Regions from separate parts of the Pseudazoarcus sp. NS36 genome, predicted to be linked through region 2. Evidence: predicted binding sites of a transcription regulator. Region 2 holds the regulator's gene; each other region holds the start of a gene.
The links. Region 2 encodes sigma-54, which starts transcription at its own class of promoters, with help from an activator protein. Its sites were predicted from a motif close to TGGCACGCTTNCTGCTNA; they were not measured.
Positions count from the first base shown of each region.

Region 1: the regulator sigma-54 is predicted to act here: its motif matches at 4,514-4,531, upstream of fliE (flagellar hook-basal body complex protein FliE).
Region 3: the regulator sigma-54 is predicted to act here: its motif matches at 1,770-1,787, upstream of AC6H0R_RS06985 (ammonium transporter).

Region 1 covers NZ_BAAKJA010000002.1:257,023-262,832, reverse strand. The annotation lists gene fliG (flagellar motor switch protein FliG) at 1-117, opposite strand, end outside; gene fliF (flagellar basal-body MS-ring/collar protein FliF) at 114-1,781, opposite strand; gene AC6H0R_RS04355 (sensor histidine kinase) at 1,922-3,082, shown strand; gene AC6H0R_RS04350 (sigma-54-dependent transcriptional regulator) at 3,075-4,433, shown strand; gene fliE (flagellar hook-basal body complex protein FliE) at 4,576-4,896, shown strand; gene AC6H0R_RS04340 (flagellar brake protein) at 4,973-5,773, opposite strand.
Region 2 covers NZ_BAAKJA010000009.1:70,714-76,523, forward strand. The annotation lists gene recA (recombinase RecA) at 1-738, shown strand, start outside; gene AC6H0R_RS14280 (regulatory protein RecX) at 738-1,193, shown strand; gene lptB (LPS export ABC transporter ATP-binding protein) at 1,180-1,902, shown strand; gene AC6H0R_RS14290 (RNA polymerase factor sigma-54) at 1,920-3,362, shown strand; gene hpf (ribosome hibernation-promoting factor, HPF/YfiA family) at 3,389-3,718, shown strand; gene ptsN (PTS IIA-like nitrogen regulatory protein PtsN) at 3,866-4,351, shown strand; gene hprK (HPr(Ser) kinase/phosphatase) at 4,320-5,267, shown strand; gene ilvA (threonine ammonia-lyase, biosynthetic) at 5,345-5,810, shown strand, end outside.
Region 3 covers NZ_BAAKJA010000003.1:357,140-362,949, reverse strand. The annotation lists gene AC6H0R_RS06995 (Ycf46 family AAA ATPase) at 1-134, shown strand, start outside; gene AC6H0R_RS06990 (TonB-dependent receptor) at 131-1,537, opposite strand; gene AC6H0R_RS06985 (ammonium transporter) at 1,825-3,027, shown strand; gene AC6H0R_RS06980 (methyltransferase family protein) at 3,099-3,551, shown strand; gene AC6H0R_RS06975 (oxygen-binding di-iron domain-containing protein) at 3,553-4,332, opposite strand; gene AC6H0R_RS06970 (cupin domain-containing protein) at 4,428-4,811, opposite strand; gene AC6H0R_RS06965 (DUF924 family protein) at 4,811-5,350, opposite strand; gene trxA (thioredoxin) at 5,484-5,810, shown strand, end outside.

The DNA of each region.
Region 1 (5,810 bases), on a different contig from region 2:
GCCGAGCTTCTGTACCTCGCGCGGGCCGAGGTGACGCAGCACCTCGGCGGCCTCGTCGGGGCCGAGGGTGAGCAGCAGCAGGGCACTCTTCTCGATGCCCGGGTCGACCGAACTCATTTCTTCTTCTCCTCGCCCGCGCCGCCGCTGGCCATCCAGCCGCGGATCAGGTTGGCCACTGCCTTGGGATCGCTCTTGGCCATTTCACGCGCGTTGGCGAGCCGGTGGTCGAAAGACTTGTGGGTTTGCTTGTTCGAGAGCTTGACCATGAAGTCCTCGTCTTCATCCTCGTCACTCGGCGGTGGAGGCGGTGGCATCGACGTGATGATCCAGCGCGTGAGCGGCTTGACCACTGCAAAATACGCGAAGGCCAGCGCCGCGACCAGCAGCAGGTACTTGAGTGCGATCATGGCCGGGCCGGTGATGTCCGGATCCTTCCAGAGCGGCAGCGGCACCATGGCCGGATCACCGCTTTCTGCGAACGGTGCGCTCGACACCTGCACGTTGTCGCCGCGTTCGGCGTCGAAACCGATGGCGCCCTGGATCAGGGCTGTCAGACGCGTGATCTCTTCGGGCGTCAGCACGACGTTGCGCTCCTGGCCGTTGGGCATGGTCTCGCTGCGCTGACGCACCACCACGGCGACCGACAGCTTGCGCACCTGGCCCGAGGCGTGGCGGATGTGCTGGATGTTGCGGTCAAGCTCGTAATTCAGTGTAGCCGAGCGATTGCGATTGACCGGTCGATTGTCGCCGGTTGCAGCGTTGCCATCGACACCCCCCGCTTCGCCGGTGACGATGGGGGCCGTAGCGGGGACCGGTGGCTGGTTGGAGAGTGCGCCGGGCACGCCGCCCGGGCCAGGCACGCCGCTGAACTGCTCGGAGGTCTGCTGGCTGCGGATGGCCTGATCCGGCGCCGGGTTCGGACGGTAGGTTTCGGCCGTTTCCTCGATGCGGCTGAAGTCGACATCGGCGGCAACCTGGGCGCGGAAGTTGCCGGGGCCGACGAGCGGCGTCAGCAGGGCTTCGAGGCGGCGCTGGTAGCCCGATTCGAGCTCGCGCACGTAACCGATCTGCGTGGCGTCCAGGCCCGCTTCGCGCATGGAGCCGGGTGCGCGGGTGAGCAGGTTGCCGGTCTGGTCGACGACGCTGACGCCATCGCTGGACATCTGCGGCACGCTCGACGAGACCAGGTGCACGATGCCGGCGATCTGCGCCTGATCCAGCACGCGGCCGGGATACAGGCTCACCATCACGGAGGCCGAAGGCTTCATCTCATCGCGCAGGAAGCCGCTCTGCTTCGGGATGGCCAGATGGACGCGCGCGGCCGCCACGGCCGAAATCGACTGCACGGTGCGCGACAGCTCGCCTTCGAGCGCACGCTGGTAATTCACCTGTTCGAGAAACTGCGACACGCCCAGGCGCTGGTTCTCCATCACCTCGAAGCCCACCAGCCCGCCCTTGGGCAGACCTTCCGCGGCCATGCGCAGACGCACTTCGTGCACCTGGCTGGACGGGATCATGATCGTGCCGCTGCCGGGTCCGACCTTGTAGGGCACGTTCTGCTGCTGCAGGGCGGCAATGATGGCACCGCCGTCGCGCTCTTCGAGATTGGCGAACAGCACGTCGTACTCCGGCGTGCGCGTCCATGACCAGGTGGCGACCAGAAAGGCCACCAGTATGGCGATGATCGCAGCGCCGGCCAGTTTCTGGCGCTGGCTCAGATTGCCCAGGTGCTGCATCACCTGCTGCGGAGAGGGCTGGGGAGCGGTGTCGGCTGTGGCCATGTTCGGATTCCTTCGCACGTCGCTTTGACGGATGGCGGCATTGTGGGCGCGGCATGGCAAGTGCGAAGCATGGATAAGCGGCATTTTTTGCCGCCTGTTTGCCGGTTACCATAGGTCACCCAGCAAGTACTCTGCCAGCCGTGAAAGAGCCCTCTGACCTCACCGTGCCGGAACCCGATCCCGGGCAGCGCCTTGATGCCGCGCAGCTCGCGGAGGCGTTTACGCTGTTCGCGCGCGCGTCCGAAGAGCTCTCCGGTGCCTACAACGCGCTGCAGGCCCAGGTCGCGCAGCTGACCGAACGCATGAACGTGCTGATGGGTGCGCTGCCCGCCGGCGTGGTGGTGCTCGACCGCGAACGTCGTGTCGTGCAGCTCAACCGCGCCGCGCATGACTTGCTTGGCGGGGGTTGCGAGGGTCTGGCCTGGAGCGCCATTGCGGCCTGCTTCCAGGCAACCGACACGCCGGGCGAGGTGGCCGCGGGCGACGGTGCGCGAGCGCGTCGCCTGGCGCTGTCCGAAGCGGCGGTGGAATCGGGTGACGAGCACATTGTCTTGCTGCACGACGTCACCGAAGCCCATCGCATGCGTCTGCATGCCGAACGCAACGAGCGCCTCGCCGCCATGGGCGAGATGGTGGCCGGGCTGGCGCATCAGCTGCGCACGCCGCTCTCCGCCGCCATGCTCTACACATCCAGCCTGCGCAAACCCGAACTGCCTGCAGCCGACCGCGAGCGCGTTGGCGAGCGCGCCATCGAGCGGCTGCGCTATCTCGAACGCCTGATCAGCGACATGCTGCGCTTTGCGCGTGGCGATCAGCTCGGGCGCCAGCGCTTTGCCGTATGCGAACTGGTGCGTGAGCTGGTGCATACGCTGGAACCGGTAGCCCGGGCCCGCCGTGTCGATTTCGGTGCCGAATGCGCCTGCGGCGACAGTGAGATCGTCGGCGACCGCAAGGCGCTGGCAGGCGCGCTCACCAATCTGATGGAAAATGCCATCCAGGCCTGCGGCGAAGACGGCCGCGTGCAGATCGAAGTCTTCGCCCACAAGGATCACATCGTGTTCAGCGTGGCGGACAATGGCCCGGGCATTGCGCCGGCTGAACAGGCACGCATCTTTGAGCCCTTTTTCACCACGCGCGCCGAAGGTACCGGTCTCGGACTGGCCATCGCGCGCGGTGTGGCGCGCGCCCACGGTGGCGAGATCGCGCTCGATTCCGCGGCCGGCAAGGGCGCCACCTTCACGCTGATCCTGCCGGCCACCGCCGCCAATGAACCCAATCAGGAAATCCCCGCGCATGAGTGAATCCGCCATCCGCCTGCTCGTCGTCGAAGACGATGCCGCCCTACGCGACGCCGTGTGCATGACACTGGAGCTTGCCGGTCATCACGTTGTCGGTGTCGATGGTGGCCCGGCTGCGCTGGTGGCCATCGAACGCGAGCCCTTCAACCTCGTCATCAGCGATCTGCGCATGCAGCCGATGGACGGCCTGGAACTGCTCGGCGCCATCCGCGCCCGCCTGCCGCAGATGCCGGTACTGCTGATGACCGCCTACGGTGATGTCGAAAAGGCCGTAGCCGCCATGCGTGGCGGTGCCTGCGATTTCCTGATGAAGCCCTTCGAGCCCGACGCCTTGCTCGGCCACGTCCGTCGGCACGCTGCGCAACCGGCGTCCGGGGATGATGTGGTCACCGGCGACGCGCGCACCCATCAGCTGCTGCAGATGGCCGCACGCGTCGCCGCGTCGGATGCCACGGTCTTGCTCAACGGTGAATCCGGTACCGGCAAGGAAGTGTTCGCGCATTACATCCACGCGCATTCGCCGCGCGCGGCCCAGTCCTTCGTCGCGATCAACTGTGCGGCGATTCCCGAGAACCTGCTCGAAGCCACGCTGTTCGGCTACGAGAAGGGCTCGTTCACCGGCGCGCAGGTTGCGCAGGCCGGCAAGTTCGAGCAGGCCCAGGGCGGCACGCTGCTGCTCGACGAAATTTCCGAGATGCCGCTGGCGTTGCAGGCCAAACTGCTGCGCGTACTGCAGGAGCGCGAGGTCGAGCGCGTCGGCGGCCGCAAGGCGATTGCGCTGGACATCCGCGTGCTCGCCACCAGCAACCGCGACATGGCTGCCGAGGTGGCCGCCGGCCGCTTCCGCGAAGACCTGTTCTACCGCCTCAACGTGTTTCCGCTGCAGATTCCGCCGCTGCGTGAGCGCCCCGGCGACATCCTGCCGCTGGCGCGTCATTTCCTTGCGCGGCATGCCGCCACCATCCGCCGTTCGGGGCGTCTGGATGCCGCGGCCGAAGCCCTGCTGCAGACTCACCCCTGGCCCGGCAACGTGCGTGAGCTGGAGAACACCATGCAGCGCGCCTTGATCCTCGCGCCGGGTGAGGTCATCGACGCCGCCACGTTGTCGCTGTGCCTGCCGGCCGGCGCAGCCGACAGCCTGCCGCCGCCATTGTCTGCCGCCATGCCGGCAAGCTTTGCCGCGACGCCGGCCGCGCGCCCCGACAACATGAAGGATCTCGAGCGCGAACACATTCTCTCGACGCTGCGTGAGGTCAATGGCTCACGCAAGCTGACGGTCGAAAGGCTGGGTATCTCGGAGCGGACCTTGCGCTACAAACTCCAGCAATACCGTGATGAAGGTCACGATGTTTAAGGAACGGGCACGTAGCGCCGTAAGTCATACAAATGCTTCAGGCGTGATCTAGCGCATGTTTTCCGGCCCATTTCGTCTTTTGGCACGCGGATTGCTCTGCTAGACTGTCTTTCGGAATCGTCCCGTTGAGAGGTACGGGCACATGGATACTCGCGGAATCGAACAGCTCATCGGCGAATTGCGCTCCACCGCCAAGACGGCGGGGTCGAATTCCGTCCAGCCGGCCGTCGGCGAGGGCGGCGTTGATTTTGCGCAGGTGCTGCAATCCACGCTGCAGGATGTGAGTTCTGCCCAACGGGAGGCACGTGCCATGGCGCAGGAATTCAGCGCCGGCAATCCTGAGGCCAACCTGCAGGACGTGATGGTCAACCTGCAGAAGGCCAGCCTGTCCTTCCAGCAGATGGTCCAGGTGCGTAACCGACTGGTGTCGGCCTACCAGGACATCATGAACATGCCGATGTAAGTGCATCGGTGGCCCAAACAAAAAAACCGCCTTCGGGCGGTTTTTTGTTGCCTGCCTCGGGCTCCCCGTGGGCGGCTTAGTCGGCCTCCATCAGCCGGCGTTCGCGTTCGACCTTGAAGATGTAGCGCTGGATCAGCTGCGTGAAGCGCGCCGGTACGTCAATCATCTGGCAACCCGCACGTACGCTCTGTCCGCCCTGCGGATTGGTGCTGTGGTGCAGGTTGCGTACCCGCAGGTGCACCTGCGTGCTCTCCGAGTCGGGCAGCGTGAGTTTGCAGTCGGTCAGATCCATGCCCACCGACAGGGGGAGTTCGTTCTCGCCGAGGAGCAGCGCAATGCCGTCCATGCTGATGTCGACCACCCGCGGCTTGGCGATGATCGGCTCGGGCGGGGGGGCGTCGGCAGGGGCGTCGTCGGGCCGTTTCGGGTGGTAGCGAACGACACAGCCGACCGGGCTGTGCAGCGGCACGGAGAGTCGGTAGGTGTCTCGCCGCTGCAGACGGATGAAGCCGCCTGGCAATTGCGCATGCAGTGCCGGCAGCTTCTCGAACAGCACGGCCTGGGCGCCGGGCAGATCGAACTGAACGCGCACGCCGTCGAGTTGCGCCGTGCAGGTGAGCAATTCGGACGCGGCGGCGTGCTTGTTCAGGCGTTCGTCGGCACTGGCGTCGAGTACGATGCCGCGCGGACCGGCATCCAGTACTGCACTGACGAAGCGATGCGGGCCACCGTCGATGAACACGTTGAGCAGCACCCGGCTGTCGCGCATGCGGCGCAGCATCAACATGACCTCGCTGCTGTTGCGAATCATGTAGTCGGCGTAGTGTTCAGCGTTCAGCAGGCCGACGTGGGCGCTGGCTTCGTTCTGTTCGGGCATCCGAGGTGGCTGTGGGCTGGTTCGGTTCAGGGCGCGA
Region 2 (5,810 bases):
CTCGACGTGGGCTACGCCGAGAAGCTGGGTGTGACCATTGCTGACCTGCTGATTTCGCAGCCCGACACTGGCGAACAGGCCCTTGAAATTGCCGACATGCTGGTGCGCTCGGGCGGCGTCGACATGGTCGTCATCGACTCGGTCGCCGCGCTCACGCCCAAGGCCGAAATCGAAGGCGAGATGGGCGACCAGCTGCCCGGCCTGCAAGCCCGCCTGATGAGCCAGGCGCTGCGCAAGCTCACCGCCAACATCAAGCGCACCAACACGCTGGTGATCTTCATCAACCAGATCCGCATGAAGATCGGCGTGATGTTCGGCAGCCCGGAGACCACCACCGGCGGCAACGCGCTCAAGTTCTATTCGAGCGTGCGTCTGGACATCCGTCGTACCGGCGCGATCAAGCGTGGTGACGAGGTTGTCGGCTCGGAAACGCGCGTCAAGGTCGTCAAGAACAAGGTTGCACCGCCGTTCCGCGAAGCGCACTTCGACATCCTCTACGGCACCGGCATTTCGCGCGAAGGCGAGGTCATTGACCTCGGCGTGGAGCACAAAATCGTCGACAAGTCCGGCGCCTGGTATGCCTACAACGGCGACAAGATCGGCCAGGGCAAGGACAACGTGCGCGAATTCCTGAAAGCCAATCCGCAGCTCTCGCGCGAGATCGAGAACAAGGTGCGCGCCGCGCTCGGCATGAAGGAAATGGCGACGGTCGAGGCCTCCCCCGCAACGGAAGCCTGATGACGGAAGCGGCGGACCGGCTGCGTCAGAAAGCCCTCCGCCTGCTTGCGATGCGCGATCATTCGCGCGCCGAGCTCGAACGCAAGCTGGCCGCGCTCGGCACCCCCGAGGAAGTACACGCCACGCTTGATCGCATGGCCGAACTGGGCCTGCAGTCAGACCAGCGCTTCGCCGAAATGTGGGTGCGGAGCAAAGCCGGGCGTTTCGGCACGGCACGGCTCAAGATGGAACTGGCACGGCGGGGTGTGGACGCCGATACGGTGGCCGAAGCTCTGACCCACGGCGAGCTGGACGGCGACATGGAGCGCGCTCGCGCAGTATGGGTTGCGAAGTTCGGCAGCGTCGCCGCAGACCGCAGGGAATGGGCGCGTCAGGCGCGGTTCCTGCAGAGCCGCGGATTTTCCAGTGAAGTAATCACAAGGTTGCTCAAAGAGGTTCCGAATGAGTCTTCTTGAAGTGTCGGGGCTGCGCAAAAGCTACAAATCGCGCGAAGTCGTGCGCGATGTCAGCCTGGAAGTCGGGGCTGGCGAAGTCGTCGGCCTGCTGGGCCCGAACGGCGCCGGCAAGACCACCTGCTTCTACATGATCGTCGGCCTGGTGAGCTGTGATGCCGGCAGCATCCGGCTCGACGGCAACGACCTGACACACGACCCGATCCACACCCGCGCGCGCATGGGCATGTCTTACCTGCCGCAGGAAATGAGCGTGTTCCGCCGCCTCAGCGTGGCCGACAACGTACGGGCCGTGCTCGAGTTGCAGGGGCTGGAGCGCGCCGCAATCGACCTTCGGCTGGGCGAGCTGCTCGAAGAGCTCGGCATCTCCCACCTGGCCGACAACATGGCCGTCTCGCTGTCGGGCGGCGAGCGCCGACGCTGCGAGATTGCCCGCGCCTTGGCCACCAGTCCGCGGCTGATCCTGCTCGACGAACCCTTTGCCGGCGTCGACCCAATTGCCGTGCTCGACATCCAGAAAATCATCCGTTACCTCAAGGAACGCGGCATCGGCGTGCTGATCACCGACCACAACGTGCGCGAGACGCTGGGCATCTGCGACCACGCCTACATCCTCAGCGACGGCACGGTGCTCGCGGGCGGCAAGCCCGAAGAGATCATCGACGACGAGCGCGTGCGTCAGGTCTATCTCGGGGAGCATTTCCGGCTGTAAATGCTGCCGGCAGCAAGATGAAGCAATCCCTCCAGCTCAAGCTCTCTCAGTCCCTCACGCTGACACCGCAGTTGCAGCAGTCAATCAAGCTGCTGCAACTGTCGACGATCGAGCTGAATCAGGAGATCGAACGCTTCCTCGCCGACAATCCGCTGCTCGAACGCGAAGACGGCGACGAGACGCCACCGCCTCCGCCGCGCGGCGAAGTCTCCGGCGAAACCACGACCAGCGCCGACACCCCGCAGGAAGCGGCCGAGCGAGACGCCCCCGAAACCGACAGCTCGCCGATGGATTTCGCCGAAGCCTCGGGCGACTGGGGCAGCGGCGGCTCGCGCAGCCGTGACGACGAGGACGACCGCGACTACCAGGACATCCAGGCCGCCTCGATCAGCCTGCGCGACCACCTCAACAGCCAGATCAGCCTGTCGCCGATGAGTGACCGCGACCGCCTGCTGGCACGCTTCATCATCGAGGCGCTGGACGACGACGGTTACCTGCACCAGTCGCTGGAAGAGCTCATCGAAGTCATCCCCGAAGACTTCGAGATCGAACTCGACGACCTGCAGATTGCCTTGAATCAGGTGCAGAGCCTGGAGCCGGCCGGCATCGCGGCGCGCACGCCGTCCGAATGTCTGGCGCTTCAACTGCGCGCGCTGCCGGCCAGCGCAACGCGCGACCTTGCCCTGATCATCGTGCGCGAACACCTCGAATTGCTGGCCGAGCGCAACTTCGTGCGCATCCGCCGCGCCACCGGCTGCAGCGAGGACGCACTGCGCGAGGCGCAGGCACTGATCTGCAGCCTCAACCCGCATCCCGGCCTGCAGTACGGCGCCGACGACACCGGCTACATCGTGCCCGACGTGGTGGTGCGCAAGCTGCGCAACCGATGGGTCGCCAGTCTCAACGGCGAAGCCATGCCGAAACTGCGCGTAAATCAGCTCTACGCCAGCATCCTGCAACAAAACCGCGGATCGGCCGGCGCACTGGCGGGACAGCTGCAGGAAGCGCGCTGGCTGATCAAGAACGTGCAGCAGCGCTTCGACACCATCCTGCGCGTATCGCAGGCAATCGTTGACCAGCAGCGCCAGTTCTTTGAATATGGAGACGTGGCAATGCGGCCGCTGACCCTGCGAGAGATCGCGGACGAGCTCGAACTGCACGAGTCGACCATCTCGCGGGTGACCACGCAGAAGTACATGTCCACGCCACGCGGCGTGTTCGAACTGAAATACTTCTTCGGCAGCCATGTTTCCACGGATACCGGCGGAGCTGCATCGTCGACCGCGATACGCGCCCTGATCCGCCAGCTGGTCGAGGCCGAGGACAAGAAGAAACCCCTCTCCGATTCGCGCATCACGGATCTGCTCGGGCAACAGGGCATCGTCGTTGCCCGCCGTACGATCGCCAAGTACCGCGAATCGCTGAACATTCCACCCGTCAGTCAACGAAAGTCGATCTGACCCCACTCACGACGCGAGGAGCGATCATGAATCTGAACATCACCGGACATCACGTTGAAGTCACCCCGGCCATCCGCGACCACGTCACGGGCAAGATCGATCGCGTCATCCGGCACTTCGACAACGTCACCAGCATCAACGTCATCCTCTCCGTCGAGAAGCTGGTACAGAAGGCCGAGGTCACGCTGCACGTCCGCGGCAAAGACCTTTTCGTCGAAGCCGAGGACGCCGACCTGTACGCCGCCATCGATGCCATGGCCGACAAACTCGACCGTCAGGTCATCAAGCACAAGCAGAAAGTGCAGGATCACGGCCACGATGCACTCAAGCATCAGGCCGCTGCCGAAGAGGAATAATCCCTCGCTGCAGCGCACAATAGTTCCTGTACTTACCGCGGGGAGTGTTTATAATCGCGCCCTTCATCCGGTGCCCGGCGCACTCCCCGCAACCCAGCCCATCCGCGCGCTCCGCATCCTGTGCGGCGACCCGCGGCAAGTCCTGAAATGAGTCTGATCGCCGAACTTCTCCCCACCGAAAACGTCGTCATCGACCTCGAAGCGAGCAGCAAGAAGCGCGTATTCGAACAGGCCGGCCTGTTGTTCGAGAACAACCAGGGCATTGGCCGCAGCGACGTGTTCGACAGCCTGTTTGCGCGCGAACGCCTCGGTTCCACCGGCCTCGGCCAGGGCATCGCGATTCCGCACGGACGTATCAAGGGCCTGAAGAAAGCCGCTGGTGCCTTCATCCGCCTGTCCGAGCCCGTCCAGTTCGACGCTCCGGACAGCCGCCCGGTGGGCATGCTGTTTGTGCTGCTGGTGCCCGAGCAGGCCAACGAGCAACACCTGCAACTGTTGTCCGAACTGGCGCAGATGTTCAGTGACGCCGGTTTCCGCGACCAGCTGCAGGACGCGTCCGACAGCGCCACCATCCACGCACTGTTCACCGGCTGGGAACCGCATGCGGCAGATCAGCGTCGCGCAGCTGTTTGAGGCCCAGGGCGAGGCGCTTCAACTCTCCCACGCCACCGGCGCGCTGGATCGGCCGGTCGCGGTCACCGAACCCGGCAGCTGGGCTGCCGATCTGGTCGGCCATCTCAATCTGATTCACCCCGAACGGCTGCAGGTCATCGGCAGCGCCGAGCAGGCCTGGGCGCGAAAACAGCCTCTCGATCGCATCACGCAGCACTTCCAGGACGTCTTCGCGGCACGCCCGCCGGCAGTTGTTGTGGCCGATGGCTGCGAACTGCCCGCGCTCGTTCGCGACCTGTGCCGCACCCACGATGTCGCCCTCTTCACCACCCCGGAACCGTCCGTGCGCGTCATCGACGTGCTGCGCAGTCACATCGCACGCGAGCTGGCCGAGCGGGTGTCACTGCATGGCGTGTTCATGGACGTGCTGGGCATCGGCGTGTTGATCACAGGCGACTCCGGCACCGGCAAATCGGAGCTCGCACTGGAGCTGATCTCGCGCGGTCACGGCCTGGTTGCCGACGACATCACCGAGTTTTCGCGCATTGCCCCGTCGGTACTCGAAGGCCGCTGCCCGGAGCTGCTGCAGGACTTTCTCGAAGTGCGCGGGCTGGGCATTCTCAACATCCGCACCATCTTCGGCGAGACCGCCGCCCGTCGCAGAATGCGCCTGCGTCTGATCGTGCATCTGGAGCGGCGCGTCACGGGGCACGACCCCGAGCGCCTGCCGCTCAACCTCGAAACGCAGGACGTGCTGGGCGTGCCGATTCCGCGCAGCGTGCTGCCGGTGGCGGCCGGGCGCAACCTGGCCGTGCTGCTTGAAGCGGCCGTACGCTCGACCATCCTCAAGCTGCGCGGCATCGACGCCACGGCCGAGTTCATTGCGCGCCACCAGCGCATCATGGAAACCGACCCCGACAAGGCCGACCCGGGCTGACACGCAGCTTGCCGCGACGGCATGCGCACTGCTACGCTCGACCGCTTCGCGCCACCACACCCTAGCTGCCCGCCCCCATGAAGAACCCGCCGGATTACCTCGAAAAAATCCTCAATGCGCACGTCTACGACGTTGCCATCGAGACCCCGCTTGAGCGTGCCGACAATCTCTCGGCCCGCCTCGGAAATTCGCTGCTGCTCAAGCGCGAGGACATGCAGCCGGTGTTCAGCTTCAAGATTCGCGGCGCCTACAACAAGATGGCCAATCTCTCGCCGGCGGCGCTCAAGCGCGGCGTGATCTGCGCCTCGGCCGGCAACCACGCGCAGGGTGTGGCCATGTCCGCGGCCAGGCTCGGCACACGTGCCGTCATCGTCATGCCGACCTCCACCCCGCAGATCAAGATCGACGCCGTGCGTTCGCGCGGCGGCGAAGTGGTACTCGAAGGTGACTCCTTTACCGAGGCTTTCGCCCACGCCAAGCAGCTCGAGAAGGAGGAGCGGCTGACCTTCGTGCACCCCTTTGATGACCCGGACGTAATCGCCG
Region 3 (5,810 bases), on a different contig from region 2:
CGCTCAACGAGCGCGATGTGATGTCAGCGATGTCGCACATGGTGCCGCTGTCGCGCACCATGTCCGAACAGATCAAAACATTGCGGGCGTGGTCGCACGAGCGGGCCACGCCCGCTTCAGCGAAGGAAGGCTAACCCGTAAAGCCGAGCAGGCGCTCGGCGATGATGCGCGCGGCAACCGCATCGGGCACGTCGGACTCCCAATGGCCGCGACCGCGGCCGATGGCGCTGAGCACTTCACCGGCATCGATGTGCAGCAGGGATTCATCGCACCGTTTCACCCCCACCAGCTTGCCGTTCTCCACCAGATGCGCGAGGAGATGGCGCAAATGCGCCGGCACCTCGACCGTGTCGAGCGTCACCAGCGGCGCTGTGGCCTCGGAACGCGAGGGGTAGACGTACACATGGGTGTGATCGGGGAAGAGCTTGCCGAAGGCTTCGAGCATGCCGCCCTCCAGACCTTCGTAGTAGTTCTCGTCAAACAGCCGCGAGAAGTCGCGCACCGACAGCGCGATGCCGATGGGCTCGCGCGTATAGCGCCGCAGATAAGCACGCAGGCGGAAGAAGCGCACGTAGTCCGAGATCATCACGGTGTAGCCACAGGCGCCCAGCAGATCGACGCGCGCCAGAAAATCTGCGGCATCGACATCATCGCCGGTAACCAGCGAATTCATCGTCACTTCGGCGAGCGCCAGAATCTTGGTCTCGTCCACTTCGGACACCTGCGCGAACTGCGCGAGGCCGGCGCCCATCATGTCGGCATTCACCCTGGTCACCGGCTTGAAGCTGCCGCGCATCACCATGACCGGCTTGCGGTAGAACAGCTCGGCCGGCACCACCACTTCGCCCTCGGGATCGAACACCACCGCGCGCGTGAGCCAGCTGCGGATCAGGTGCAGATTCATCAGCCGGTTCTCGACACCTTCAAAGCCCGGTCCGGCGAAATGAATCAGATCGACCTCGATGCGCTCCGAACCGAGGTTGTCGGCCAGACCTTCGACAATCCATTCCGGCCGCGCGGTGTGGAAGAACGCGCCATGCACCAGGTTCACGCCGAGAATGCCGAGCGCGTCGGACTGCAGGGCGTTGTCGTGATCGAGCATGCGCACATGCAGCACGATGTCGCTCGGCTCGGCGCCGGGGGCGTGCTGCAAGCGCAGGCCGATCCAGCCATGGCATTCGTTCTGCTGTCGGAAGCTGCGTGCGGTGACCGTCGCGGCGTAGGCAAAGAACTGCGTGGTCGGCTCGCGCTTGGCCGACAGGCGATTCACGACCTGCGCAAATTCGCGCTCCAGCATCTGCCCCAGCCGCGCACGGCTGACATAACGGTCGACCGGACCATAGATGTCATCCGACACGGCCATGTCGTAGGCCGACATGGTTTTGGCCACGGTACCGGCAGCGGCGCCGGCCTGGAAGAAGCGGCGCGCCACTTCCTGACCGGCGCCGATCTCGACGATCGAGCCGTAGCTGCGTTCGTCCAGATTGACGGCCAAGGCCTTCTGATCGGTGGAGAGCTTGGTATCGCGTTCCTGCATGGCGGTGACTCCGGGTCATGTCGTCGCATGTTGCAGCGCGCCATGATACGCCAGCGCGTCGTGCTGAGGCATGAACGGCCATGCACCGCTGCGGAGCACACACGCCCACGAACGGGGCGCTGCGCACCGACATGATGCATAGATGCGTTGCAATGCACTCATATGAGGCATGATTTCCGGCGCATGCACCGCGCCTGCGCGCAAGTCATTGATCCATATAAGTGCTTCAGATTGGCACGCGACGTGCTAAATGCACGCCACATCCAGATTTCAAAGGGGTTTTCGTCATGGAACAGTTCCAGACCTCGGCCGACGTGTTGTTCGTGCTGCTGGGCGCCATCATGGTGCTTGCGATGCACGCCGGCTTTGCCTTCCTCGAAGTCGGCACCGTGCGCAAGAAGAATCAGGTCAACGCATTGGTGAAGATCATCGTGGACTTCAGCGTCTCGGCCGTCGCCTACTTCTTCGTCGGTTACGCCGTGGCCTATGGCATCGACTTCTTCGCCAGCGCCGAGGCGCTGACCGACAAGAGCGGCTACGACCTCGTCAAGTTCTTCTTCCTGATGACCTTCGCTGCCGCCATTCCCGCCATCGTCTCGGGCGGCATCGCCGAGCGTGCACGCTTTTACCCGCAACTGGCCGCCACCGCGCTGTTGGTCGGGCTGGTGTACCCGTTCTTCGAGGGCATCGTGTGGAACGGCAACTTCGGCTTTCAGGATTGGCTTGAGGCCAGCTTCGGCGCCACCTTCCACGACTTTGCCGGCAGCATCGTCGTGCATGCCGTGGGTGGCTGGATCGCGCTGGCGGCGGTGCTGCTGCTCGGCGCGCGCAGTGGCCGCTACAACAAGAGCGGCGGCATTGCCGCGCATCCGCCCTCCAGCATCCCCTTCCTCGCGCTGGGCGCATGGATCCTGACGGTGGGCTGGTTCGGCTTCAACGTCATGAGCGCACAGACGGTCGAAGGCATCAGCGGTCTGGTGGCGGTGAATTCGGTGATGGCCATGGTCGGCGGCACGCTCGCGGCGCTGGTCGCCGGACGCAACGACCCGGGCTTCGTGCACAACGGCCCGCTGGCTGGACTGGTGGCGATCTGTGCCGGCTCCGACATCGTGCACCCCATCGGCGCGCTGGCCATCGGCCTGGTGGCCGGCGTGCTGTTCGTACAACTCTTCACCATCACGCAGAACCGCTGGAAGATCGACGACGTACTCGGCGTGTGGCCGCTGCACGGCCTGTGCGGTGCCTGGGGCGGCATCGCTGCCGGCATCTTCGGCAGCACAGCGCTGGGCGGTCTGGGCGGCGTGAGCTTCATGTCACAGCTGGTCGGCTCGCTGGCCGGCATCGTCTTCGCCTTCGGCGGCGGACTGCTGGTGTATGGGGTGATCAAGCTGCTGGTCGGTCTGCGACTCGATCAGGAGCAGGAGTTCCAGGGCGCCGACCTGTCGATCCACAAGATCTCGGCCACGCCGGAGCGCGACGCCAGCTTCTGAACGTAGCCCTGGCTGCAGGGAAAACGGCCACGGGTATCATGCCCGTGGCCGTTGCGTTTTTGAGGAAGCCGATGCAGACCCTGATTCCGCCCCCGGTGATTGCCGCGCTGGTGGCCACGCTGATGTGGCTGACCGACTCGGCCTTGCCGCGCGCACGCTTCGAACCGCCGCTGCGCGAATGGGCCGTTGCAGCGCTGGCGCTGTGCGGACTGGTGCTGATGCTGCTGGCGGTATGGGCCTTTCTGCGGGCGCGCACCACCGTCAACCCGGTACGCCCGGAGCGGGCCTCACAGCTCGTCACCACCGGCGTGTTCGCACACTCGCGTAACCCGATCTACCTCGGTGACCTGCTGTGGCTCACGGCCTGGGGCCTGTGGCTGGGTAATGCGGCGGCGCTGACGCTGACAGCGCTGTTCTTCGTATGGATCACGCTGGTCCAGATCCGTGCCGAAGAGTCCGCGCTGCGGGCGCGCTTTGGCGCGAGCTTCGAGGACTACTGCCGACGCGTGCGCCGCTGGCTGTAAGTCACGCGGCCTTCGGCACGCGGTAGTGTTCCTGCGTCATCCGATCTACGCCGCAGGGCAGATTCTCGATCCATTGCAGGAAGCGCTCGACCATCGCCTTGCCCTCGAAGCGCGCGCCGTGCTGCGGCACGATCATCTCCACATCCAGCGTGCGCACCATGTTGGCCCAGAAGCGGCAGATCTTGTTCGACACCATGTAGCGGCTGTGAAAGCCGTGCATGTGGCGCACGTGGGCATCGAAGTCGCGCACCGGCGCGGCCGCCTCGTCGTGGTCGATCATGGAAGCGCCCATGTCACCCGAAAACAGGATCTTCGACACCGGATCGTAGAACTGGAAGTTGCCCTCCGAGTGCATGAAGTGGGCCGGTACGGCCACCAGATCGGACTGGCCCAGGCGGATGTGCATGCCCGCATCGGGGATACCCGCGATGCGCGCGGAGTAGTCCTTGCCCGACGTGAAATGCGGCAGAAAGCGCACCCACAGCTCCGAGATCAGCACCTTGCACGGCGTGGCGATCATCCACTTGTTGAGCGAGGCGATGATGTCCGGATCGGCGTGCGAGGCCAGGATGTAGTCCAGATTGCGTGACGGGAAGTAGCGCTGCATGCCCATCAGCAACCCGGCGTGGGTCATGTTGCCGCCGGGGTCGATGAGCGCGCCGTGCCCGCTGTCTACGACGAGGAACTGGTTGGACTGGACCGCATGGTCTCCCTCTTCGTCGACGAGGTCGTAGAAGGCGAGACAGGCGTGCTTGCCGTTGTTGAAGAGCTCGACAGCCATGGGGCTTCCGCAAGGCACCGCGCGTGCGGCGAAGCCCGGAATATACGGGACAGCAGCAGGGTCTTTTTGGCCGAATGCACCGCCTTTGATCGAGGTCAAACCTCGTCGGGCGCGCACTCCGCATAGCCGTCGGGCGTGAAGCGCGGGGTACACAGCGCGAGAAAGACCAGATCCGCGCTGCCGGTATTGGCAATGCGCTGCGGCATGCCGGGCGGAATGATCGCCACGCTGCCCGGCCCGACCGCCTCGACCATGCGCCCCGCCGCGTCGCCCAGTTCCACCCGCCCCTCGCCCGACAGAACGACATAGCGCTCGGTCACCCCGGCCAGCCGGCGCCAGCGCGTCATCACGCCCGGTTCGACGCGCGCCCGCGCCACCGACAAGGCGGGGTCGTCGGCACTGTTCGACCACTCGGTGATGTAGCAGCCCTCGCGGAAGAAATACTCGCCGCCATGCTCATGCCGGATCATCGCGCGCATCAGAAGCCCGACCCCGGTTGCTGCAGGAAAGTCTCCTCTTCCGGCGTGCTTGTCCGCCCGAGGATGCGGTTGCGGTGCGGGTAGCGGCCGAAGCGCTCGATGATGTCGCGGTGCGCATGCGCGAAGCGCAGGTTGTCCTCAAGCCCGGGCTGGTCGAACAGACCGATGGCGACGGCCTGCATCGCACGTGATTCGCTGTGCATGTAGGGCATGTACAGGAAAGCGCGTTCGGCGCCGACCAGGCTGCGGTCTGCGCCAGCGCGCACGGCTTCCTGCGCCAGTACCAGCGCAATCGCATCGGCCGCGAAGGCCGCCGGCGTGTCGCGATGGATGTGACGCGAGAACTGATCGAGCACGATGATCTCGGCCAGCCGGCCACGCGGCGTATCCCGCCAGGCGAACAGCTCGCCACGCACGGCCACCGTCAGGGTGACGCCAAAGCGCTGCGTAATGGTTCGATCGATATCCTCGTCCTTGCGCCACCAGTCGCGTGGCTGGAGTTCTTCAAACCAGTAGTGCAGGATGTCTTCAGCGTTCATGGGCGCGCTCGTTTCAACGTGACAATAAGGGTGAGCCTAATCGACAACATGCTCCGATACACTGTTCCGAATGACGCGCGCCCCACGTGAGGGGCACTATGATTGGCGTCAGAAATCACGAATGGAGGTCGCCATGGCCACACGCGAGATCACTGCTGAGAACTTCAACGACATCGTCGGTGCGGGCGGCATCGTATTGCTCGACTTCTGGGCCGAATGGTGCGGCCCTTGCCGCGGCTTCGCGCCGACCTTCGAGGCCGCCTCGGAAGCCCATCCCGACGTGGTCTTCGGCAAGATCGACACCGAAGCACAACGCGAGCTGGCCTCCGCCTTCCAGATCCGCTCCATTCCCACCATCGCCGCCATCCGCGACGGCGTAATGGTGTTCCGCCAGTCCGGTGCGCTACCGGCCAATTCGCTCGAACGCGTGATCGCGGGCGTACGCGAGCTCGACATGGAC